One region of the Micromonospora sp. NPDC018662 genome, then DNA from elsewhere that is predicted to be linked to it. Evidence: riboswitches for the same ligand, from Rfam matches in the RefSeq annotation. Region 1 holds a riboswitch; each other region holds the start of a gene.
The links. Region 1 has a riboswitch for cyclic di-AMP ahead of ACH495_RS22830 (coiled-coil domain-containing protein). Riboswitches for the same ligand answer to the same signal wherever they lie in the genome.
Positions count from the first base shown of each region.

Region 2: another riboswitch for cyclic di-AMP. It lies ahead of ACH495_RS01265 (NlpC/P60 family protein); the one in region 1 lies ahead of ACH495_RS22830 (coiled-coil domain-containing protein).
Region 3: another riboswitch for cyclic di-AMP. It lies ahead of ACH495_RS03750 (coiled-coil domain-containing protein); the one in region 1 lies ahead of ACH495_RS22830 (coiled-coil domain-containing protein).
Region 4: another riboswitch for cyclic di-AMP. It lies ahead of ACH495_RS14885 (C39 family peptidase); the one in region 1 lies ahead of ACH495_RS22830 (coiled-coil domain-containing protein).

Region 1 covers NZ_JBISAC010000008.1:183,461-189,230, reverse strand. The annotation lists gene ACH495_RS22840 (HelD family protein) at 1-1,782, shown strand, start outside; gene ACH495_RS22835 (cation diffusion facilitator family transporter) at 1,860-2,774, shown strand; cyclic di-AMP (ydaO/yuaA leader) riboswitch at 2,917-3,047, shown strand; gene ACH495_RS22830 (coiled-coil domain-containing protein) at 3,052-4,140, shown strand; gene ACH495_RS22825 (SRPBCC family protein) at 4,208-4,720, opposite strand; gene ACH495_RS22820 (STAS domain-containing protein) at 4,783-5,142, opposite strand; gene ACH495_RS22815 (hypothetical protein) at 5,616-5,770, shown strand, end outside.
Region 2 covers NZ_JBISAC010000001.1:258,983-264,752, reverse strand. The annotation lists gene ACH495_RS01290 (DinB family protein) at 1-154, shown strand, start outside; tRNA gene ACH495_RS01285 (tRNA-Gly) at 425-498, opposite strand; gene ACH495_RS01280 (zinc metalloprotease) at 700-1,680, shown strand; gene ACH495_RS01275 (pyridoxamine 5'-phosphate oxidase family protein) at 1,752-2,297, opposite strand; gene dcd (dCTP deaminase) at 2,376-2,954, shown strand; gene ACH495_RS01265 (NlpC/P60 family protein) at 3,026-4,060, opposite strand; cyclic di-AMP (ydaO/yuaA leader) riboswitch at 4,074-4,209, opposite strand; gene ACH495_RS01260 (N-acetylmuramoyl-L-alanine amidase) at 4,441-5,770, shown strand, end outside.
Region 3 covers NZ_JBISAC010000001.1:769,259-775,028, forward strand. The annotation lists gene ACH495_RS03740 (helix-turn-helix transcriptional regulator) at 1-198, opposite strand, end outside; gene ACH495_RS03745 (carbonic anhydrase) at 370-1,023, shown strand; gene ACH495_RS03750 (coiled-coil domain-containing protein) at 1,085-2,110, opposite strand; cyclic di-AMP (ydaO/yuaA leader) riboswitch at 2,114-2,245, opposite strand; gene ACH495_RS03755 (YibE/F family protein) at 2,400-3,707, opposite strand; gene ACH495_RS03760 (SHOCT domain-containing protein) at 3,848-4,027, opposite strand; gene ACH495_RS03765 (metal-sensitive transcriptional regulator) at 4,184-4,483, opposite strand; gene ACH495_RS03770 (heavy-metal-associated domain-containing protein) at 4,564-4,770, shown strand; gene ACH495_RS03775 (hypothetical protein) at 4,806-5,747, shown strand; gene ACH495_RS03780 (heavy metal translocating P-type ATPase) at 5,764-5,770, shown strand, end outside.
Region 4 covers NZ_JBISAC010000004.1:288,793-294,562, forward strand. The annotation lists gene ACH495_RS14870 (acyltransferase family protein) at 1-494, shown strand, start outside; gene ACH495_RS14875 (hypothetical protein) at 574-1,131, shown strand; gene ACH495_RS14880 (hypothetical protein) at 1,281-2,045, shown strand; cyclic di-AMP (ydaO/yuaA leader) riboswitch at 2,373-2,512, shown strand; gene ACH495_RS14885 (C39 family peptidase) at 2,716-3,567, shown strand; gene ACH495_RS14890 (alpha/beta fold hydrolase) at 4,270-5,151, shown strand; gene ACH495_RS14895 (CDP-glycerol glycerophosphotransferase family protein) at 5,148-5,770, opposite strand, start outside.

The DNA of each region.
Region 1 (5,770 bases):
GCCGCGTTCTACCGGGCCACGCCCGCCGAGCCGCGCGGCGTGGTGCGCCGGCGCACCATCCAGTCGGCCGCCGAGAAGGTCACCCGGATCGAGGACGACCTGCTGGATCCGGACGCCGCGCCGGCGGACATGGCGGTGGTCGGCGACGGCGCGCTGCTGGCCACGCTGTCCCGGGCCACCGGTCGCGGCATGCGGGACATCGTCGCCACCATCCAGCGGGAGCAGGACGAGGCGATCCGCTCCCCCGGCGCCGGCGTCACGATCGTCTCCGGCGGCCCGGGCACCGGCAAGACGGCGGTGGCGCTGCACCGGGCCGCGTACCTGCTCTATTCCGACCGGGCCCGGTATGCCGGCGGCGGCATCCTGGTGGTCGGTCCGTCCGGCGTGTTCGTCGAGTACATCGCGTCGGTGCTGCCCTCGCTCGGCGAGGAGACCGCCACGCTGCGCTCGCTCGGCTCGCTGTTCCCGGGCCTGTCGGCGACCCGGACCGACCCGCCGGAGGTGGCGGCCGTGAAGGGTTCGCTGCGGATGCGCCGGGTGCTGGAGCGTGCCGCGCGGGACGCGGTGCCGGACTCGCCGGCGGAGCTGCGCCTGCTCTACCGCGGTGAGCTGCTGCGGCTGGACCGGCCGGCGCTGGACGGGGTGCGGGACCGCACGCTGACCCGGGGCGCGCGCCGCAACGAGGTGCGCCGGGCCGCGTTCGACGCGGTGCTCGCCGCGCTCTACGCGCAGGCCCGGACGCTGCGGGTGGGCCGGCTGCCGGAGCAGCCCGCGTTCGAGGACGAGATCATCGAGCGGCCGGAGTTCCGCGAGTTCCTCAAGTCGTGGTGGCCCCGGCTGCACCCGCGCCACGTGCTGGGCTGGCTGGCCCGGCCCGAGCGGCTGCGTCGCTACGCCGGCGGGGTCCTCTCCTCGGCCGAGATCCGGCTGCTCACCGACGCGTACCGGACGCTGGACACGGACGGGCTGACCGTCGCCGACATCGCGCTGCTGGACGAGCTGGACGCGCTGCTCGGCACGCCGGTGCGGCGGGCGAAGCCGAAGCGGGACCCGTACCAGTTGGCCGGTGGCGTGCGCGAGCTGAGCACGTACGCGGACCGGCAGCGCGCGGCGCGGGCGGCCGCCCGGGAGCGCCCGGTGGACTACCGCGACTACGCCCACGTGGTGGTGGACGAGTCGCAGGACGTCTCGCCGATGCAGTGGCGGATGGTCGGGCGGCGCGGCCGGCTGGCGTCCTGGACCGTGGTCGGCGATCCGGCGCAGACCGCCTGGACCGGCGATCCGCAGGAGCTGGACCGGGCCCGTGACCAGGCGCTGGGGCGGCGTCCCCGGCGCCGCTACGAGCTGACCACCAACTACCGCAACTCGGCGGAGATCTTCGCGGTGGCGGCGGCGGAGATCCGCCGGCTGTACCCGGATCTGGCGCTGCCCGACGCGGTGCGGTCCACCGGTGTGCCGCCGGTGGAGCGGACCGTGGCCGCGGCCGAGCTGCCGGCGGCCACTGTCGAGGCGGCCCGGGTGCTGCTGACCGAGGTCGAGGGCACGGTCGGCGTGATCACGCCGGTGCCGCGCCGGGACGAGGTGGCGGGTTGGCTGGGCGAGCTGGGCGCCGGCCGGCTCCAGGTGGTCACCAGCCTCCAGGCCAAGGGCATGGAGTACGACGGGGTGGTGCTGGTCGCGCCGAGCGAGATCCGGGCCGACCCGGGTTCGGGGGTCCGCACGCTCTACGTCGCGCTGTCCCGGGCCACCCAGCGCCTGACCACGCTCGATCCGGTGGGGTGACACCGCAGTCACTTGCACACATAGCGATGTGAGCATAGATTGGGCCCGTCCGGGGCGCGGGACGGGAGGGTGTGTGCGTGGGCGCAGGCCATGACCACAGCGGTGCGGTGACCAACGCGGCGCACCGGCACCGGGGCCGACTCTGGGCGGCGTTCGCGCTGCTCGCCGTGCTGATGCTGGTCGAGGCGGTGGCCGCCGTGACGACCGGTTCGCTGGCGCTGCTCTCCGACGCCGGGCACATGTTCACCGACGTGCTCGGGATCGGCATGGCGCTCGCGGCGATCACCGCCACCCGTCGCGCCGGGACCGACCCGCAGCGCACGTTCGGGCTCTACCGGCTCGAGGTGCTCGCCGCGCTGGCCAACGCGGTGCTGCTCGGCGCCGTCGCGGTCTACGTCCTGATCGAGGCGGTACGCCGGTTCGGCGAGCCGCCGGAGGTTCTCGCCGGCCCGATGCTGGTGGTGGCCGTGCTCGGCCTGCTCGCCAACATCGCCGCGTTCGCGCTGCTGCGCTCCGGCGCGCAGGAGAGCATCAACCTGCGCGGGGCGTACCTGGAGGTGCTCGGCGACCTGCTCGGCTCGCTCGGCGTGATCGGCGCCGCGCTGGTCATCGCGGTCACCGACTGGTGGTGGGCCGACCCGCTGGTCGCGGTGGCGATCGGCCTGTTCATCCTGCCGCGCACCTGGCGGCTCGGCCGGGCCGCGGTACGCATCCTGGTGCAGGCCGCGCCGGAACACCTCCAGGTGACCGCCGTGCACGACCGGCTGACCGCCGTGCCCGGCGTGGCGGAGGTGCACGACCTGCACGTCTGGACGCTCACCTCCGGCATGGACGTGGCCTCGGCGCACCTGACCACCGACCCGGGCGCCGAGGTCGCCACCGTGCTGGCCGCCGCCCGGGCCGCGCTGCACGAGGACTTCTCGATCGATCACGCCACGTTGCAGATCGAACCCGGAGCGTCCACCGGTGCCTGCGGGCCGACCGGCTGGTAATGAGGACAGCCTTAAATCTGAGTGGCTATTGTTGACTTATGCCGGTTTTGCCCGGTTCTCGACGCCGGGTGACGGCGCCGGAACCGGGCAACGCCGGTAGGCTCGGTCGCGGCCACCCCGCAGGCGTCATCCGGCGTCGGCGGAGCGGCCGTCGCCTAATCGCCCGCGGGGCGAGCCGGGGAACCACGTACGTGGGGTGCATCCGCGTCAGCGGTAGGGATCTTCCGTCCCGAACCCGTCAGCTAACCCGGTCGGCGGTTGACGGAAGGACACGTGAATGCCCCCAGTGGCACCCGTACGACGAACGGCCGCCCGGATGGCGGCCCTGCTCGTCGCGATGCTGACCCTCGGCCTCGCGACGGCGCCGGTCTCCCCCGCCTCGGCGGCACCCGCGACCGGCCGGCTCGCCGCCGCGCCCGGCGACGACGACGAGGGCGGCACGCCGGCGCTGCGCGCCAAGCTCGACGCCGCCAGCAAGGGCTGGCTGGAGGCCAAGGCCGCGCTGAACCGGTCGGTGACCCGGCAGAAGCAGCTCAACGAACGACTCGTGACGATCGACGCGGAGCTGACCGAACGCAACGCCAAGGTCGGTGAGATCGCCGAGGTGGCGTACCGCACCGGCCGGATGGGCACCGCCGCGGCACTGCTCGGCAGCACCAGCCCGGAAGGCTTCATGGACCGGGCCGCCGCCCTGGAGACGGTCGCCGCGCACGAGGACCGGACACTGCGGGAGTTGATCACCACCCGCGACGAGGCGATCCGCACCCGTACCGCGCTCGACGGCGAGGTCCGCGAACAGCGCAAGCAGGTCACGGTGATGGCCAAGCGCAAGGAGCAGGCCGAGCAGGCGCTGGAGGAGGCCAACAACCGGCCGTCCGCCAGCAGCAGCGGCAGCAGCAGCGACGGCAGCGGAAGCCGGGGCACCTCCACGGCGAACGCGAAGCCGGCCAAGCGCAACTCGGACGGCTCCTGGCCGGCGGAGTCGTGCAGCGTGAACGACCCGACGCCGGCCAGCGGCTGCATCACCCCGCGTACGCTGCACGCCCTGCAACAGGCCAAGGCCGCCGGCTTCACCCGGTACGTCTCCTGCCACCGGCCCAGCGGCTCCGGCGAGCACCCGAAGGGTCGGGCCTGCGACTTCGCGGCGCAGAAGAGCGGCTTCGGTGGCGTGGCCAGCGGCGGCGACCGGACGTACGGCAACAACCTGGCCGCGTACTTCGTGCGCAACGCCGACCCGCTCGCGGTGCTCTACGTGATCTGGTTCAAGCAGATCTGGCTGCCCAGCAGTGGCTGGAAGTCGTACAGCGGGGGCAACGGCGACCCGTCCAGCGACCACACCAACCACGTGCACCTGTCGGTGTACTGACCGTCGCGACGGCACCCGGTCACACGCCGGGTGCCGTCGCACGCGAGCCGGCACGGGCGGGGCCCGGTCAGGCCGGTCGGCCCTCCAGGGTCGCGCCCAGGCGGGCGGCGAGGCCCAGGTGAGCGGCCCGCGCCTGGCGGAACGCGTAACCGAACAGCGGCGCCGGCGCGGTGAGCGTGATCTCCACGTCGATCCGCACCACGCCGTCGGGCTCGTCGCGCAGCCGGGTGTGGTTGCGGACCGTCGTCGCCGGCTGCTGCCGGGCCACGGTGACCACCTCGTCCTCGGTGGCGATCAGCACGTCCGCCTGGTAGGTCACCGGGAAGTGCAGCGGACCCAGCTCCAGCCGGTCGGTGATCGCGAAGCTGGCCAACGCGCCCGGACGGGGCGGCAACTGCCGGACCCGCACGATCAACGGATGCAGCTCGCCCTGCCGGCTCAGGTCGCCGAGCAGGGCCACCGCGTCCGCCCGGCTGCACCGGGCCTGCACGGTGTAGCTGAAGCTGTCGCTGCTCTGCAACCCGTCCCCCTCGCCGTCGTGGGTCCGGACGATCGTCCCGTACCGGGGGCGGCCTGGCAACGGGTCGAAGGTCCCCCGGTCGGCGGTGGCCGGGAGCAGGGTTCGGTGGCGCCGGGTGACGCTCAGGCGCCGGGGAGCACCTCGGGGGCGTCGTCGGCGAACCAGGGCTCCGGCGCGCCGAAGAGACCGAGCAGGCCGGTCACCCAGAGCTGTCGGTGCACGAACCGGCTCGGCTCGGTGACCACCAGCTTGACGCCGCTGACCTCGCAGGTCTGGAAGCCGGCGACCATGGCGCTGATGCCGACCGAGTCGATGAACGTGACGAGCCGCATGTTGAGCTCGATCCGGGCGGGACGCGCCTTCGCGAGCACCTCGGCGATCGCTTCCCGCACCTCGTACGCGGTGTCGACGTCGATCTCCCCACGGGGCGCGATCTGGACGACACCACCCGGACGCACCGATTTCACGATCGACAGGCTCACGCGAGCACCTCCACTCGCCCCAACGGGCGCCTCATCAGTACGCGGGCCGCGACCGAGAGTATTCCTCCAACGGCCCCGGTCGCCACCCCCCGGGATGAGCAATTCGCGGACTGGGCACACCTGGGCGAGCCCAATCCGGACCTCCGGGTTCCGATTTCCCTTCGACACGGACCAGTGACCGGCCGAACGACCGGACCGGGTCGGCCGATCCGCCGACCCAGGGTAGCGGGCCCGCACACCCCGCCGGGGTACCCGGTCCCCGGCGCGTACGGGTGATTCCGCCCACCCCGTCCCTTTCCCGCGCCGACACCGCCGGATCCCGGCACGGTGCCGTTCGCATGGCAAGCGGCACGGGAGGGGGTTTGGCGCGGGAGCGGTCGGGGCACTGCCCCCGGGGAGTGAACCGTGACGCGCCGGATGAACACCGGAGTCCGACCTGGCCGCCGGGCTTCGGCACCCGAGGAGGTAGAACGATGTTCGGATCCAGCCTGTTGGACCGCCGCAGCAAGCCCGAGCGGGTCGCGGACCAAGCATGGCAGCACCTGCTCTCCGCGGTCGGGTCCGCCGGTGACAGCGTGCGGGACGCCACCCGCGTCGCCCGCCGCAACTCCTCCGGCCTGGCCGACGA
Region 2 (5,770 bases), on a different contig from region 1:
CCTGGAGAATCCGCCCACGGTGGGTCTTGAGCGGTTTCCCATGGAGAACAGAATCCTGCACGTCAACAGGGAGCTGATCCATCACGGTGCCGAGATTTCCCTGCTGCGCGACCTCTACCGCTGGCAGGACGGAGCCTTACCGCGCCGAGCATGACTTTCCCGGTAACCGGCGATCGAGCTTCGGCAACCTCCACCCTCCGTGACGCTCCGTGGCTATATCCGCGCACACCTGGACGACTCCGTCGACGAGAACCAGGACGCGCTCGTCTTCACCGGCGCGAAGGGTGCCGTCCTACGCCGCTCCAACTTCCAGACCGCCTGCAACGCGCCCAGCTCCTACGTAACGGGCGCGGCCGGCGCAGGAGGCCATATCAACCATCGAGGCCCCAGCCAGGAAACCTGTCCTGAGCTGGGGCCTCGCGCGTGGAGCGGGTGACGGGAATCGAACCCGCACTGTCAGCTTGGGAAGCTGATGTTCTGCCATTGAACTACACCCGCGAGCGGCACCACTGTACCTGAGGTCACCACCCCCGTGCACCCAGGTACCCGCCGGCGAGGCCCGGCAGAGTTGATCAAGCGATGTTGCACGTCGGCAACATATGGGCGTTCTCAAATCCGTCGATGGGATGTAACGTCTGCCACACGTTTCCGACTCGGCGTGACACACCCCCTGGCACGCCGTCAGAAAGAGGTGGGCCCATGGGACTCCGTCCCAACCTGCTGACCCGGCGTACCGCCGGTGTCGCGACGTCGACCCTCGCGCTGCTGCTCAGCACCGCCGCCGTCGGCGTCGTCCCCGCTGCCTCGGCCTTCTCGGCCGCCCCGGCCGGCGTCTGCGCCGAGCCGGCCGACGCCCACGCCGACGCCCGCGTCGCCAAGGGCGGCCACGCCAAGCTCGACCCGAACCACCTGACCGCCAAGCAGGTTCGCGACCGTGAGGCCGACCTCGCCGCCGCCCAGCGCGAGCGCGCCAACTTCCGGACCGGCGCCGTCGCCCCGCTGGCGACCGTGACCATCCCGGTCGTCGTGCACGTCATCCAGGAGAACAGCACCCGCGCCGGCGGCAACATCCCGGACTCGCTGATCACCCAGCAGATCAGCGTGCTCAACCAGGCGTACGCGGGCTCGACCGGTGGCGCGGCCACCGCGTTCAGCTTCCAGCTCACGAAGATCAACCGGGTGACCAACGCGTCGTGGTACCCGATCGTGCAGGGCTCCTCGGCGGAGCGGTCGATGAAGACCTCGCTGCGCGAGGGCGGCAAGAACACGCTGAACATGTATCTCGGTGAGCTCAGCGACGGCCTGCTGGGCTGGGCGACCTTCCCGAAGCGGACGCTGGACAAGATGGACGGCGTGGTCGTGCTCAACGAGTCGCTGCCCGGTGGCTCGGCGACCAACTACAACCAGGGCGACACCGGCACCCACGAGATCGGCCACTGGCTGAACCTCTACCACACCTTCCAGGGCGGCTGCTCGGGCTCGGGTGACAGCGTCTCCGACACCCCGGCCGAGGCCTCCCCGGCGTACGAGTGCCCGACCGGTCGGGACACCTGCTCCACGACCGGCAAGGACCCGATCACCAACTTCATGGACTACACGTACGACTCCTGCATGTACCAGTTCACCGCCGGCCAGGCGAGCCGCATGCTGACCGCGTGGAACGCCTACCGCGCGGCCTGACCGCCGCCGCACCACGTACCGGTGCCGGCCCTGTCTGCGGACGGGGCCGGCACCGGCGTTTCCGGGCCCGGTCAGGCGGCCGGGCGGCGGGTGTCGAAGCCGTGCCGGCCACGCCGGCCCTCCGGGACGAGCGCGCCCAGCCGAGCGGGTGCCGCCTCCCCCGGGTCGAGCCAGAGCCGCACCTGCGGCCGGCCGACGCCGGGAAGGGCCACCGGATCGCGCCGGGTCAGCATGGCCACGTCGACGGAGAACTCGAACAGCCGCCAGTCACCCTGCGGCGCCGCCCGGCCGAGCCGGGTCAGCCGCGACACCGTCGCCGGGTCGGTCACCGGACGGGCCCGGCCGGCCACGTAAGCCTCGTCGTCGCTCTCCTCGGGCGGGAAGGAGTGCAGCGCGTAGCGGCCGTCACGTTCGAGGTCGCGGCGCTTCGGCGAATCGATGACGAAGCACCAGAGCCCGTCGTCGGTGATCAGCGGCGACACCGGGTGCACCCGGGGGCCGCCGTCGGCGCGGACCGTGGCGAGGTAGCCGAAGCCCGGCCCGTACTGCTGGATCAGAAGGCGGATCTCGGCGGCGAGTCGGGGCTCGTCGGCGGCGAATTCGGACCAGGAAGCCATGCCGACATTCTATCGAACACGTGTACGAAGATGTAGTCCGACACGCTGGTCACGCACACCGGTCGCTAGAGTGTTCCGATGCTGCTCTCCGACCGCGACCTGGTCTCCGAGATCAAGGCGGGCACCCTCGCGCTGGAGCCCTTCGAGCCCACGCTGGTGCAGCCGTCCAGCATCGACGTACGCCTGGACCGGCTGTTCCGGGTCTTCAACAACCACCTCTACACGCACATCGACCCGTCGATGCAGCAGGACGACCTGACGTCGATGGTGGAGGTTCCCGAGGGGCAGCCGTTCGTGCTGCACCCGGGCGAGTTCGTGCTCGCCTCCACGCTGGAGGTGATCTCGCTGGGTGAGGAGCTGGCCGGCCGGCTGGAGGGCAAGTCGTCGCTGGGGCGGCTCGGTCTGCTGACGCACTCCACCGCCGGCTTCATCGACCCGGGCTTCTCCGGCCACGTCACGCTGGAGCTGTCCAACGTGGCGAACCTGCCGATCACGCTCTGGCCGGGCATGAAGATCGGTCAGTTGTGCATCTTCCGGCTCTCGTCACCGGCCGAGCACCCGTACGGCTCGGCCGTCTACGGTTCGCGCTACCAGGGCCAGCGCGGCCCGACGCCGAGCCGGTCCTGGCAGAGCTGGCGCACCTGGCCGACCCGCTGACGCCGTCCGCTGCTGTTAAGCGGGGCCCCCTCCTATGCAGAATGCGTTAACAGGGGGCCCCTCCTTACACCTCAGCCGGGGCGGCCGTAGCTGTTGATGTCGCCGTCGTCGACGCGCTTCATGGTGATGGGTTTGCCCGACTGGGAGGCGTGCACCACCCAGCCGTCACCGACGTACATTCCGACGTGGTGCAGGTCGCCGTAGTAGAAGACCAGGTCACCGGCGCGCAGCTCGGCACGGCTGACCCGCGTCGTCACGTTGTGCTGCTGACGGGCGTTGTGCGGCAGCGAGACCCCGGCCTTCGCCCAGGCCGCCATGGTCAGACCCGAGCAGTCGAAGTGGTCCGGGCCGGCCGCGCCCCACACGTAGATCTTGCCGATCTGGGCGCAGGCGAACTTGACCGCCACCCCGGCCGCGCCACCGGGATACCCGGCGGGACAGGGAGCCGGGCGCAGCGGGCCGCCACCACCGTTGCCGTACACCTTGAGCCGCAGCTTCTGGAGCTTGGCGATCTCGGCGTCGATCTGCTTCTTCTTCGCCGCGAGCTGGGCCTCGGTGCGGCTCAGGTCGGCGACCATCGCGTCCAGCGGCTTCTTCTTCGCCGCCAGCTCGTCGCGCAGCGCGGCGATGTCGTGGACCTGCTCCTGCTGGTGCTGCGCGAAGCGGTCGAGCAGCTCCAGGCCGCTGACCAGCTCGCTCGGCGAACGACTGCCCAGCAGCGCGTTGACGGTGGAGAGGTTGTCGCCCTTGTACGCGTCGGCGGCGAGCCCGCCGACCTGGCCGAGCGCGGCGTCCACCCGGGCCTGGAGCGGAGCGATCTGCTTACCGAGCGCGTCGGCCTGCTTGCGGCGCACCGCGAGCTGCTCACGGACGGCGTTTACCTGTTCGATGACGGGTTCGAGCTTGTTCCAGTCGCGGTCGATCTGGGCCTCGATCTCGGCGACCGAGGGTTCCGCGTGCGCCGCCGTCGCGCCACCGGTCAGGACGACCGCGGCGCCGACCAGGGCGGCGAGTGTGGTGGTGAAACGGGACCAGCGGGAACGCGGCACGGCGGCGGACCGGTCGGTCGACCGGCTCGACGTCGGCCGCGGGGCATGGTGTGCCACCGGGCGTCCGTACTCCTTCTGCCTGACCGCCTACCGGGTTAGCTGACGGGTTCGGGCGGGAAGGGAGACGCCCTACCGCAGTGGCTGCGGATTCACCCCAGGTACCTGGGTCCCCGGTTCGCCCGTGGGCGACTCGGCGGTGTCGGGCCGTCACCGACCGGGTTGGACGGTGAGACGTGCGGCCGACGATTGACCAGAGTAGGGATTCCTGTTATCGATCCGCAACCCGAACGGCCGTGACACTCCGTACCGAATGTGCCGCGCAGACATGAATGAAGCTTTCTTTCATGTCGGATTACTACCCGGAAAGGTATTGACCTCACGGGTGGGTGGAGTGAGGGTGGGAACGCAGTGACGCCCATCCCTGTCCAGGAGGTTCGATGCACCTCTCAGCCCCGCCGTCGAGCAGACGGATGCTGCTCGCCGCCGCCGTGGCGACGGCCACCGCGCTGGCCACCACCGGCCCGGTGAGCGCCGCGCCGCAGGCGAACCGGCCCACCGGCGACCGCCAGCAGCAGTACGCCGCCGCGGCGGCCGAGTACGGCGTACCGCAGAACGTGCTGCTCGGTGTCTCCTACCTGGAGTCGAGGTGGGACACCCACCCGGGCCAGCCCAGCACCAGCGGCGGCTACGGCCCGATGCACCTGACCGACGCCGCGCACGTCCTCGCCACGCCGGGCAGCGCCCATGTCGACGAGGACGAGGACCCGCGCGGCGACGAATCCCGCCCGCTCACGCTCGACCCGGCCACGGCCGCCACGCCGAGCCGGGAGACGCCGCTGCCGGCCGCCTCGCTCCAGACGCTCGACGCCGCCGCCACGCTCACCGGGCTGGACGCGCAGAAGCTGCGCACCGACCCGGCCGCGAACATCCGCGGGGGCGCGGCGCTGCTGGCGTCGTACCAGAAGGCACTGGGTGGGCCGGTCGGCGCCGGCAGCGACGCCGCGGCCTGGTACGGCGCGGTGGCCCGCTACTCCGGCGCGGACACGTCCGACGCGGCGGCGGCCTTCGCCGACGAGGTCTACGACCAGCTCGGCCAGGGCGCGGCCCGGACTACCGACGACGGGCAGCGGGTCACGCTGGCCGCCACCACCGCCGAGCCGGACCGGTCCGGGCTGGCCCGGCTCGGGCTGCGCCACGCCGCGCGGCCGGACGGGCTGGAGTGCCCGGTGCGGCTGGCCTGCGAGTGGATTCCCGCGCCCTACGAGCAGCTCAGCGCCGACCCGGGCGACTACGGCAACCACGACCTGGGCAACCGGCCGAAGCAGCAGAAGATCGAATACATCGTCATCCACGACACCGAGGGCTACTTCGACCCCAGCGTCGACCTGGTGAAGCGGGCCGACTACCTGGGCTGGCACTACACGCTGCGGTCGGTGGACGGCTACGTCGCCCAGCACATCAAGGCCAAGGACGTCGGCTGGCACGCCGGCAACTGGTACGTCAACGCCAAGTCCATCGGCCTGGAGCACGAGGGCTTCGCCGGGCAGGGCACCTGGTACACCGAGGCGATGTACCGCAGCTCGGCCAAGCTGGTCCGGTACCTGGCGCAGAAGTTCGGCATCCCGATGGACCGGCAGCACATCATCGGCCACGACAACGTGCCCGGCATCACCGCCGCCGCGGTCGGGGGCATGCACTGGGACCCGGGCCCCTACTGGGACTGGTCGCACTACTTCGACCTGATGAAGGCGCCGTTCCGGACCACCG
Region 3 (5,770 bases), on a different contig from region 1:
GTGGAGGTAACCACCGGCCTCCAGGTCGGCGACGATCGCCTGGGCCGCCCGCTCGGTGACGCCCACCTCGTCCGCCACGTCCCGCAGCCGCGCGGTGGGGTTGCGCGCGATGGCCAGCAGCACGTGCCCGTGGTTGGTGAGGAAGGTCCAGTGCCGGCGGCTCCCGTCCTCACCTGGTGTGGTCGCCATGGTGGCCATCGTATGGCGTTCGGGGCAGTTGGTCGGAACCGGAGCGCGGCGCGGCCGTGACGCCTGAAATGCGTATCACGAAATCTTGACGTGCCTTCGGTCCCGTGTGACGGTGGGTCGCGAGGCCGACACCGCCGCCGGCCGGCCCGGTCGTTCCGCCCGAGGACGAGGTGAGCTGCGATGACCCCGAGTACCCCCGATGAGGCACTCGCCGAACTGCGGGCCGGTAACCACCGGTTCGTCACCGGCGTGCCGCAGCACCCGAACCAGGACGCCGGGCACCGGGCCGCGGTCGCCGAGGGCCAGCACCCGTTCGCGGTGATCGTCGGCTGCTCCGACTCCCGGCTCGCCGCGGAGATCATCTTCGACCGCGGTCTCGGCGACCTCTTCGTGGTGCGTACCGCCGGGCACACCGCCGGCCCCGAGGTGCTCGGCAGCGTCGAGTACGCGGTGACCGTGCTCGGCACGCCGCTCGTGGTGGTGCTCGGTCACGACTCGTGCGGCGCGGTCCAGGCGGCCCGGGAAGCGGTCCGCACCGGCTCCGCGCCGGCCGGGCACCTGGGCGCGGTGGTGGACGCCGTCTCGCCCAGCCTGCTCCGGGCCGCCCGGCAGGAGGTCGCGGACCTCGACGGCATCATCGACGTCCACATCGCGCAGACCGTGGAGACGCTGCTGGCCCGCTCGACGGTGCTGGCCGAGCGGGTGGCCGGGGGAGCGTGCGCGGTGGTCGGCATGTCCTACCGGCTCAGCGGCGGCGAGGTGCGGACGGTGGCGCAGTCGCCGGCCCCGCTGCCCGCGCCGGCCGCACCGGCGGACCCGGCGCTCGCCGGCTGACCGCACGCCGGACACCCGAAAAGGGGCCGCCCGAAGGCGACCCCCCATTTTCGCGTACGCGTCAGAGCAGCGACATGTGCACGTGGTCGGTGTGGTTCGACGGTCCGCTGTAGGAACTCCAGCCGGTGGCCGGGAACCAGATCTGCCGGTTCCAGATCACGTAGTAGATGCCCAGCCGGTCGGCGTTGCGGATGAGGAACGCGGCCACCTCGTTGCCGTACCGGCGGGTGTCGTTGTTGTGCCACGGTGCGAAGCCGCTGTTCTGCAACGACCAGTCGCACGCCTTGCCCTTGGGATGCTCCCACGGCCCGCCGGGGCGGTAGCAGCCCACGAAGCGGTTGAAGCCGGCGCGCTTGACCTCCTTGTACGCGTGCAGGGTGCGCGGCGTGACGCAGCCGGAGGTGGTCGGGTCGTTCTCGCTGCACGACTCGGACTTCCATCCGCCGTCGGCGGTGCGGCCGGGGCCGATCTTGGCGACCGGTGAGGTGGCCGAGACCAGACCGCCGGTGAAGCCCAGCCCGCCGACCAGCTTCAGCGCCTTCTGCGCCTCGACCTTCTCGCGGGCCATCGCGTTCGTCTGCTTCTCCTGCTCGCGCACCTCGGCGTCGAGTGCGATCTTGGCCTGCTCGGCGCGCGTCTTCACCTCGTTGATGGCGGCGAGCCGCTGCGCGTTGAACAGGTTGAGCTCGTCCAGGGCGCTGGCCCGGCGGACGAACGAGTCGGGCGAGTCGCTCTCCAGCAGCATCGCCATCGCGCCGACGCGACCGGTGCGGTAGGACTGCGCGGCGATCTCGGTGACCTGCGGGCTGAGCGCGTCGAGCTGGTTCTGCGCCGCCTTCACCTCGAGCGCGAGCTGGAGCTGCCGCTTGCGCGACTTGTCCAACTTGGACTTGGCCTGGAGGTAGTTCCGGTTGGCCGCGGTGACGGCTTCGCTGATGAGCGGTGGGTCGTCGTCCTCCGCGTGCCCCGAGGGGTTGGGGGCGGCGGTGTGCGGGGCTGCCGAGGCCGGGGTCGGGCCGGCCAGCACGGCGAGCGCGGCGAGCACGGCCACCACGGGTGTCAAGCAGCGGCGCAGGGGTGCCGTCACAGTGTTCCCTTCCGTCGGCCGCCGACCGGGTTAGCTGACGGGTTCGGGACGGAAGTGGCCCCTACCGCTCGCGCGGATTCACCCCATGTACCTGGTTCCCCGGCTCGCCCGGAGGCGATTGGGCGGCGGCACCGCAGGCGCGGGTGCGCGCCTTCGGCGGTGACCGGCAGCGAGGTTACCCGAGATGTCGACCGGGGATCTACGCCCGGAAGCCGACCAATCGCGAGAATTCGACATTGCCCAGCGTGACCAGCATCGCGTTTGACGCGGGCCGTCACGCAGCGGAGTGTCACCATGCGACATCCGTACTTCCCCGGTCGCCGGGCCACCGGTCGGCCGGCGTCCCGCCGAGCGCCTCCAGCGCCTCGCCGCGGGCCGCCGGTGGCCGGGCCGGCGGCGGCGTCGACGCCCCGGCCGACGGCGTGCGCCGCCCGGCGGTGGCCACGACCGCGGCCAGCGCGGTGGTGAGCGGTACGGCGGCGATCAGCCCGAGCGTCGCCACCGCGCTGCGGACGATCTCCTGGGCGAGGAACTCGCTGGTGAGGATCTCGCCCACCGGGCGGGAGTCGGCGACCAGCAGGAGCAGCAGCGGCAGCGAGGCGCCCGCGTACGCCAGCACGATGGTGTTGACGGTGGACGCGATGTGCGCCCGGCCCACCCGGGTGGCCGCCCGGTAGAGCTGCCGCCGGGACAGGTCGGGGTTGGCGTGCGCCAGCTCGGTGACGGTGGCCGCCTGGGTGACCGTGACGTCGTCCAGCACGCCGAGCGAGCCGATGATGATGCCGGCCAGCAGCAGGCCGTGCAGGTCCACGTCGCCCCGGAACATGGACAGCGTGGTGGCGTCCTCGCTGCCGAAGCCGGTCAGGTGGGTGGCGGCCGTGGCCAGCGTGCCCAGCACGCCGGTGACCACCAGGCTGCCGAGCGTGCCGAGCACCGCCACCGACGTCTGCGCGGTGATCCCGTGGGTCAGGTAGAGCACCACGAACATGATCAGGGCGGCGCCGACGATCGCCACCGCCAGCGGGGACCGGCCGGCGCCGATCCCGGGCAGCACGAAGCCGAGCAGGATGGCGAAGCTCGCCACCAGCCCGCCCAACGCGGCCAGCCCGCGCCAGCGCCCGAACGCCACGATCGCGGCGGCGAAGAGCGCCACCAGCCAGATCAGCGGCGTACCGCGCTGGTGCTCGGCGATGTTGTAGGCCTTCACCGACGGGTCGGCCGGGTCGGTCAGCTCGACCAGGATCACCTCGTCGCCGACCTCGACCCGGGGCGCCCCGGGGCCGTTGGGGACCGGCGTCTCGACCTGCCGGCCGGCGTCCGGGCCCTGCTCCGCGGTGACCGTCACGGTGCCGCACCGGCCGCCGCCGCCCTCGGGCGCCTCCGGCGTGGGCGGGCAGGGCTCGGTCACCACGCGGGTCACCGTGCCGTGGTGGCGCGGCACGTTCTCGCCGCCGGCCGGTTCCGGGCCGCCGCCCCGGGGCCAGAGCACCAGCGCCGCGATCACGGTGAGCACGAAGAGCGGCACCACGGTCGCGACCAGGAGCCGGCGTACGCCCGGCGGCGCGGCGGGGGCGGGACGGGTGTGGTCGGCGCCCACGGCGGCCCTCCCAACGGGTCGCGGCGCACCGGGTCACCGGACCGGTCGGGCACCGGTCGGCGCGGACGCGTCCTGACCACGCCCGGGTCGCCGCCGGCCATGGTAGCCAGGCCGGGTCGGGCCACCCCGGCAGGCGCGGATCAGCTCAGGCCGGCCCGCCGGCTCCGGTAGTCGTCCTCGTCGATCTCACCGCGGGCGTACCGCTCGTCGAGGATGCGCCGGGCCGTGCCCGGCCTCGCGGCGTCCGGCCCGGGCAGCCGGAACACCAGCCAGACGAGCCCGGCCAGCACCGCGAGCGCCAGCAGCGCCCAGATCCACATCCAGCCCATCATCGGGCCCGGCCACATCATCCGGCTGCCCTCCGTCCGTCACGCCTGGCCGGCGGTTCGCCGGCCCGGCCGTCACCTCGACGGTACGGCGGCCGGGGCGTGACCGGACCGGGCCGGGCGGCCCGTCCGCCGGGCCGGAGGTCCCGGTCAGCCGCGCTTCATGAGGCGGCCCACGGCGGCCATCATCTCGGTCGCCATCTCGTCGGCGCGGCCCTCGGCGGCGCCCTCGTGCATGCAGTGCCGGGCGTGGCCGTCGAGCAGGCCCAGCGCGACCTTGTCCAGCGCGGCCTGGACGGCGGAGATCTGGGTCAGCACGTCGATGCAGTAACGGTCGTCCTCGACCATCTTCTCGACGCCCCGGACCTGCCCCTCGATGCGGCGGAGCCGCGCGAGCAGTTGGTCCTTGCTGGCGGTGTAGCCCCGGACCGGGGTGGACGGCGTGGTCATGCGTCGAGGATAGCGTACCCCCCAGGGGTATGATAACGTTCGGCTCGTACCCCCAGGGGGTATCAGGATCGGAGGGCGAGATGGACACCACCTACCAGGTGCGCGGCATGACCTGCGGGCACTGCGTCACCGCCGTCAGCACCGAGCTGAACGCGCTGCCGGGCGTCACCGACGTCCAGGTCGACCTGGCCACCGGCCGGGTCACCGTCACCAGCCGGGAGCCGCTGGACGCGGACGCCGTACGCGCCGCCGTGGACGAGGCCGGCTACGACCTCGCCGGGGCGTGACGGGTCCCCGGACCCCGCAGAGCCGAGGAGACACCATGAACACGGCGACGAAGCTCAGCGGCTTCGCCCTCGGCCTCGCGGCGGTGTTCGCCGGGGCGTACGGGATCGGTCACGTGGCCGGTCCCGCCGCCCCGGCCGCCGAGACCCGCCACGACGCCACCGACGCCGACCACGGCGACCCGGGTCACGCCGGAGGTGCGGACGCCCACCTGCCCGGCGGGCTGCTGGTCTCCGACCGGGGCTACACGCTCCAGCCGACGGCCGCCCCCGAGGGGCAGTTCGCGTTCCGGATCACCGGCCCGGACGGCGCACCGGTCACCCGCTACGACGTGGCGCACGACAAGCGCATGCACCTGATCGTCGCCCGCCGCGACCTGTCCGGCTTCCGGCACGTGCACCCCGAGCTGGCCGAGGACGGCACCTGGCGGGTCGCCTCGCCGCTCGCCGGGCCCGGCGTCTGGCGGGCGTTCGCCGACTTCACGCCGACCGGCGGCGAGCCGCTGACGCTCGGCGTCGACGTCACCGTTCCCGGTCCGCTGGCCGCCCGGCCACTGCCCGCGCCGGCCACCACCGCCACCGTCGACGGCTACACGGTCACGCTCACCGGCACCCCGGAGCCCGGCCGCACCAGCCGGCTCACGCTGACGGTCAGTCGGGACGGCCGCCCGGTCACCGACCTCCAGCCCTACCTCGGGGCGTACGGCCACCTGGTGGCGCTGCGCCAGGGCGACCTGGCCTACCTGCACGTGCACCCCGACGGCACACCCGGCGACGGGCGGACGCCGGCCGGCCCGGCCGTCACGTTCGCGGCCGAGGTGCCGTCGGTCGGGGCGTACCGTCTCTACCTGGACTTCCGGCACGGCGACGCGGTGCACACCGCCGAGTTCACCGTCCTGGCCGGCGACCCGGCGCCGGCACCCACCACCGCACCGACCCCGGACGCCGGACACGGCACGCCGGGGCACGGGCACAGTTGACCGGGGAGGTGTCGCGATGACCA
Region 4 (5,770 bases), on a different contig from region 1:
CCACCTGGGTGGTCGCCGCGCTGTGGATCCGGGCCGAGTTCTGGGCCGCGCTGCTCGCCATCGCGTACCTGCTGGTCATCGCCGCGGCGGCGGACGCCGACGTGCGGGGCCGGCGGACCCCGTGGCGGTCCCGCCCGATGGTCTGGCTCGGTGAGGTCTCGTTCGCGTTCTACCTGGTCCACGTGCTGGTCATGGTGACCGTGCTGCGGCTCACCGGCGACTGGGGCACCGGCCTGCCCGGGTGGCGGGGCCCGCTCGCGGTGCTCGGCTTCCTGGTGCTCACCCTGGCCCTCGCCGCCGCGCTGCACCGCTGGGTGGAGGTGCCGATGATGCGCCGCCTCGGCCCGTCGCGCCGGGCCCGTCGCGGCGCGACCGCCGCCGCGCCGACACCGGGCGTGCCCGCACCGCGGCCGGCCGCCGACGACGCCGGCGCGGCGCCCGCCGGGGAGCCGGACCGTTCGATCGAGTACGCCGGGCGGCGCCGGCCGGACTGAGCGGTCCACCCTGGTCGACGGCGTCGCGACACGCCGGGCGACGATGCGCCGTGGCGGGATTGGCGGTAATTTGTCACTCGTGGCTCCGATCGCGCTCACCTGTCCCGTGTGGTGGGTGGCGCGCTGGGCCGCCCGGATGCTGGCCAGCCTGGCCGTGGTCGTCGCCTTCTCGCTGGGCGCCGCCACGCTGCCGGCCGGCGTGTCCGCGATCGCACCCGCGGCGGCCGGTCCGGTCGCCGGTCTGACGTCCGGCCCATCACCGGCTGGCCACTCCGTCGCCGATCCGCGCGCCGACATCGTTGCCGGCGTTCCCGTCGTCGGCCGGCAGACCGACGCCGTTGTCGGCGTATCCGTCGTCGGCGGGCCTGGCGACCCCGTCGTCGAGCGGCGGAGCGGCGCCGTCGTCGAGCGGCGGAGCGGCACCGTCGTCGAGCGGCAGAGCGGCGCCGTTGCCGAGCGCCAGAGCGGCGCCGTTGCCGAGCGGCAGAGCGTTCCCGTCGTCGGTCGGCAGGGGAGCCGCGTCGGCGTTCCCGAGCCGCAGCCGGCGGGCAATGCCGCGCCCCCGACCGGGCGGCACCCGTTCCCGGCCGGTCAACCGCCGGCGCCGGCCGGTCCGCGAGCCCCGCCCGCCCGCTGACCCGCCACGGGCCCCGGCCCGTGACCGCATCCACCGAACCTCACCCCGCACCCGCCCCTCGGCGGCCCGGCGGCGCCCGTACCCGGCCGCGCCCCGCTCCGACCGGCCGTGCGGAGTTCCCCGCCACTGTCTCCCGTGAGGTGCCGACCATGTCGCAGACCGTTCTCCTCAACTTCCTCACCGCCGTCCCCGAGGCCGCCGCCATCTGGTCGGCCCTGACCGTGCTCGCCCTCGTCCTGCTCGCCGTGTTGGTCGCGCGCCCGGAACGCGACGGCGCGGCGGAGCCGGCACCCGACCCGGTCGACGCGGAGGCGCTCCACCGCGCCGACCTCGCCCGGTACGCCGACGAGGTGGCGGTGGCCGCCGCCGGCGCCGCGCAGACCGCCCGCCGACGGCGCGAGCAGTGGCTGGCCGCCCAGGACGAGGCGGACCGGGCCTGGACGGCCTACGACGAGTCGGACGCCGCCGCCCGCCGCCTGGCCGGGGCCGGCGCGCTGCCCGCCCCGCGCACGCCCCGCACCCCCACCGAGTACGCGGCGCGTGAGCGCTGGCTGCACCACGCCGCCATGGCGGCGCACTGGCGAGGCGAGCTGACCGCCCGCCAGCTCGCCGACGTGCTGGCCCACCGCAACGGGTGGGACCCGCGCCGGCACCCGGCCGAGCAGGAGATCGTGCTGGCCCGGACCGTCCGCGACGGGCGACGGGCCGGCTGGGAGGCGGCCGCCGAGCGGGAACGCCAGGCCTGGCGGGACGCCGAACTGGCCGCCGAGGCGGCCCGGACGCTCGCCGCCGAGGCGTGGGCGGCCGCCACGGCGCGGTGGCCGGCGCCGGCGTCCCGTGTCCCGACGGCGACCCGTGTCCCGGTCCCGGCAGCCGTGCGGGGGGCCCGCTGGCGTCCGGCCCGCGTCGGCTGAGCGCGCGCGCCGGGAGACCCCACGGGCGAACGTCGACCGAATCGTTACCCGGAAGCGGTGAGGCTGCTCACCGGCGCTGCCCGTCGGCCACCGTCGGGATCGATGGCCCCTGCTGCGCCCGCTGCCCGTTTCTGCGCCCGCCGGATGCCCGTTTTCCGCCGGTCGGCGCCGACGCAGCCGCTTGTCCCATTGAGTGAAGTCAGTAACCGGCTGTTCCGAATCCGTAGTCGCCGAGCACGTTTACGCAGGTGGCAGCGCTTGGCAGGGCGTGTACCCACCGGTAGTGTCGGCGCGTCCGGTGCGGTTCTCGATCGCAATTGGCGACGCCGTGCCGACCCGCCTAATCGTGCATACGAACCGGGGACCCAAGCGCAACACCGGGGTGAATCCGCGAGCCACGGCCGCGGTAGGGCGTACTTCCCGCCCGAATCCGTCAGCTAACCCGGTCGGCGGACACGGAAGGAGTTCCATCCTCGTGCCCACCACCCCCCGAACGTCCCCCCGCCTCCACGGCCTCGGGGTGCCAGCGCTCGCCTGACCCGCGACGCGCGCCAACCCCTGTCCGCCCGGCATCCCGGGCGACGTCCCGTGGCCGTTCCGCCCGCCAGCGTGTGTGAGTTCCTCCGCGCGCGGGGCCGGTGCGTGCCGCCCACCCCCGTGGAGGAAACCCGTGAAGCACCACCTGAAGCGTCAACTGCGTCGCCTCGCGACCCAGCGCCCGTACCAGATCATCGCCGGTTCGGCCGCGGCCCTCGTGCTGGCCGGCGGCACCGGTGCCGCCCTGGCCGCCGCCGACGACGCGCCGGCCCGGCCGGAGAACACCGCCGCGGTGGCGGAACTCGGCTCCCGGCTGGGTGACACCGCCAGCCGCGGTGAGGCGCGGATCGCCGTCCCGTCACCGAGCACGTCACCCAGCGCCGCACCCAGTCGCGCGCCCAGCGCGTCGCCCACGGCCACGCCGTCGGCGAAGGCCGCCGACCCGGACACCGCGACCCGCAAGGCCACACCGAAGCCGCCGTCGAGCAGGGTGCTCGACTACGACTACCAGGCGCAGACCACCTACTACTACTGCGGCCCGGCCGCGGTGCGGAACGCGCTCAGCGCCACCGGTATCGAGCGCAGCCAGGACACGCTCGCCGCCGCGCTCGGCACCACCGAGATGGGCACCAACTCGGCCGAGGACACCACCCGGGTGCTCAACCAGCAGGTCAAGGGCGATCCGTACCGGACCCGCATGATCCCCGGTGTGGCCACCCGGGCCCAGATCGACCGGCTCCAGGCCGACGTGGTCAACGCGGTCGGCAACGGCCGGGCGGTGGTCTCGAACATCGTCGGGGACGCCACCGACACCGACGGCGGCTGGCACTCGTTCCCGGGCGGCCACTACATCGCCGTGGTCGGCTACAAGAACGACGGCCGCACCGTGCGGATCGCCGACTCGGCCGACCCGTCGCTGCCGTCGTACTGGGTCAGCACCATCGACCTGGCGAACTGGATGGCCACGCGCGGTTACTCCGCCTGACCGTACGCGTGAAGGCCGGCACCCTTCCGGGTGCCGGCCTTCGCGTTCCTTAGCTGTTCCAGTGGCCTGCTTCTCCCACTGCGCGTACGCGTCGGGGTAGGCCGACACCTGGACGGGCTGGGCGGCCTTGGTCAGCGGCATGTCCTGCCAGCCGTCGACCTGCTTCAGACCCTTCAGGAACAAACCCCAGGGGCACGGGCGTACAACGCCGCACCCCCGTCGGCGATTCCGCCGTCAGGATGCCGCCCACCACCGCCAAACCGGACAAATCATCCACTTGACCCCGATCGGCGGCACGCCACCGGCGTCCCAACAGCCTTGTGGGGCACCTCGGGGCCGCCCAGACACCCACACCGTTCCACCCGCCGCCCGCCACCATCATGAGTGGAACGCCATGGGTGTCTCAGGGCCGCGTAGACACCCATGGTGTTCCACCCAGGCACCCGGGGCGCGTTCGGTGGAACGCTATGGGTGTTTCAGGGCTCCTGGGTATCCAAGGTGTCCGAACCGGCGAGGAAAATCCGCCCGAACCCACCCGGCCCTCTAGCAGGCTTCACCTGGCCTCGCCGGGCGGGCGATCATGAAGTTGACAGTGGGTGGTGTCCGGTTTGTCAGGGGACAACCTCATGATCGACGCGGAGGTGGCGGGCTCGGGGAGGACGGTCTCGCGCCGGGTGTCCGCGCGGTGGCAGACTGCGGCGTATGGGCGATACGAGGGGGAACCGTCACCTGGTGCTCCTGCACGGCATGGGCGCCACCGGCGAGGTGTGGTTGCCCTGGGCGCCACTGCTGGAGCGCCGCTGGCCGGGGCGCTGGATCGCCCCCGATCTGGCCGGCCACGGCTGGTCGCCGCCGCTGCCCGGATATTCCTTCGCGGCCCTGGCCCGGCGCGTCATGGACGGGCTCGACGCGGTCCGGCTCAGCCCGGGGGACCGCCTGGTGCTGCTCGGGCACTCGCTCGGCGGCGTGGTGGCGCTGGCGCTGGCCGCGCGGCAGCGGCACCTGCCGGTCGACGCGGCGGTCGGGCTGGGCATCAAGGCGGTCTGGTCGCCGGCCGAGCTGGCCAAGGCGGACGAGTTGGCCGCCCGGCCGGTGACCTGGTTCGCCACCCGCGACGAGGCGGCCCGTCGCTACCTGCGGGTCGCCGGGCTCGCCGGCCTGTTCGCCCCCGACCACCCGGTGGTCGACGCGGGGCTGCGGCGGGAGGACGGCCGTGGACAACGCGGGCATCCCGGCGGCGGACACCGGGGCGACGGCGGTGGACAACGCGGGTATCCCGGTGGCGGACACCGGGGCGACGGCGGTGGACAACGCGGGCATCCCGGCGGCGAGCACCGGGGTGACGGCCGGTGGCGACTGGCCATGGATCCGGCCGCGTTCGCGGTGGGGGAGCCCGACCTGCCCGCCCTGCTGGCCGCCGTCGACGTGCCGGTGCTGCTGGCGCGCGGCGAGACGGATCCGATGGTGACCGACGCGCAGCTCGAGGCGTTGGGCGTGCCGGTGGCCACCCTCCCCGGGCTGGGCCACAACGCGCACGTGGAGGACCCGGCGGCGGTGCTCGCCCTGCTCGACCCCTACCTCTAGGCCGTACGCGGCGCCGGGACGGCCCGGTGCGGTTCCAGCTCGCGGCGGGCGGCGGCCAGGAACGCCTCGGCGTAGCCGTCGACGGGGAAGTCGCCCAGGTAGCGGGTCCGCGCCGTCCAGCGCTGCGCGGCCTTCGGGTCGGTGTCGAGCAGCGCGGCGAGCACGTCGTCCACGTTGGACATGTCCCGGCGCAGCACGTAGCCGGAGGCGGCGAGCGGGAACCGCTCGACGAAGTGCGCGCCGTCGGCGCCGGTGTCGGTGACCGCGTACGGCTTGCCGGAGTAGAGCCAGTCGGAGATCACCCCGGAGACGTCGGAGACCAGCGCGTCGGCGCGGTTGACGCACTCGGTGAGCGTCAGGTCACGAGCGGCTGCCGCGCCCCACAGGTGGGGTCGGCCGGTCTTCGCCTTGTCGGCGGCGAGCAGCTCGGTGAGGCGGGCGAGCTGCCGGGCCGAGGCCGGGTTCCGGTCGGTGTAGGGGTGGGCGCGCAGGATCACCACCGCGCCGCGGTCGATCAGCCGGCGGATCAGCGTCTCGGCCACCGGCAGCGAGCAGTAGTTGGCGTCGGCGTGGTGCCCGGTCCAGGTCGGGGTGTAGAGGACGGTCGGGTGCGCCGACG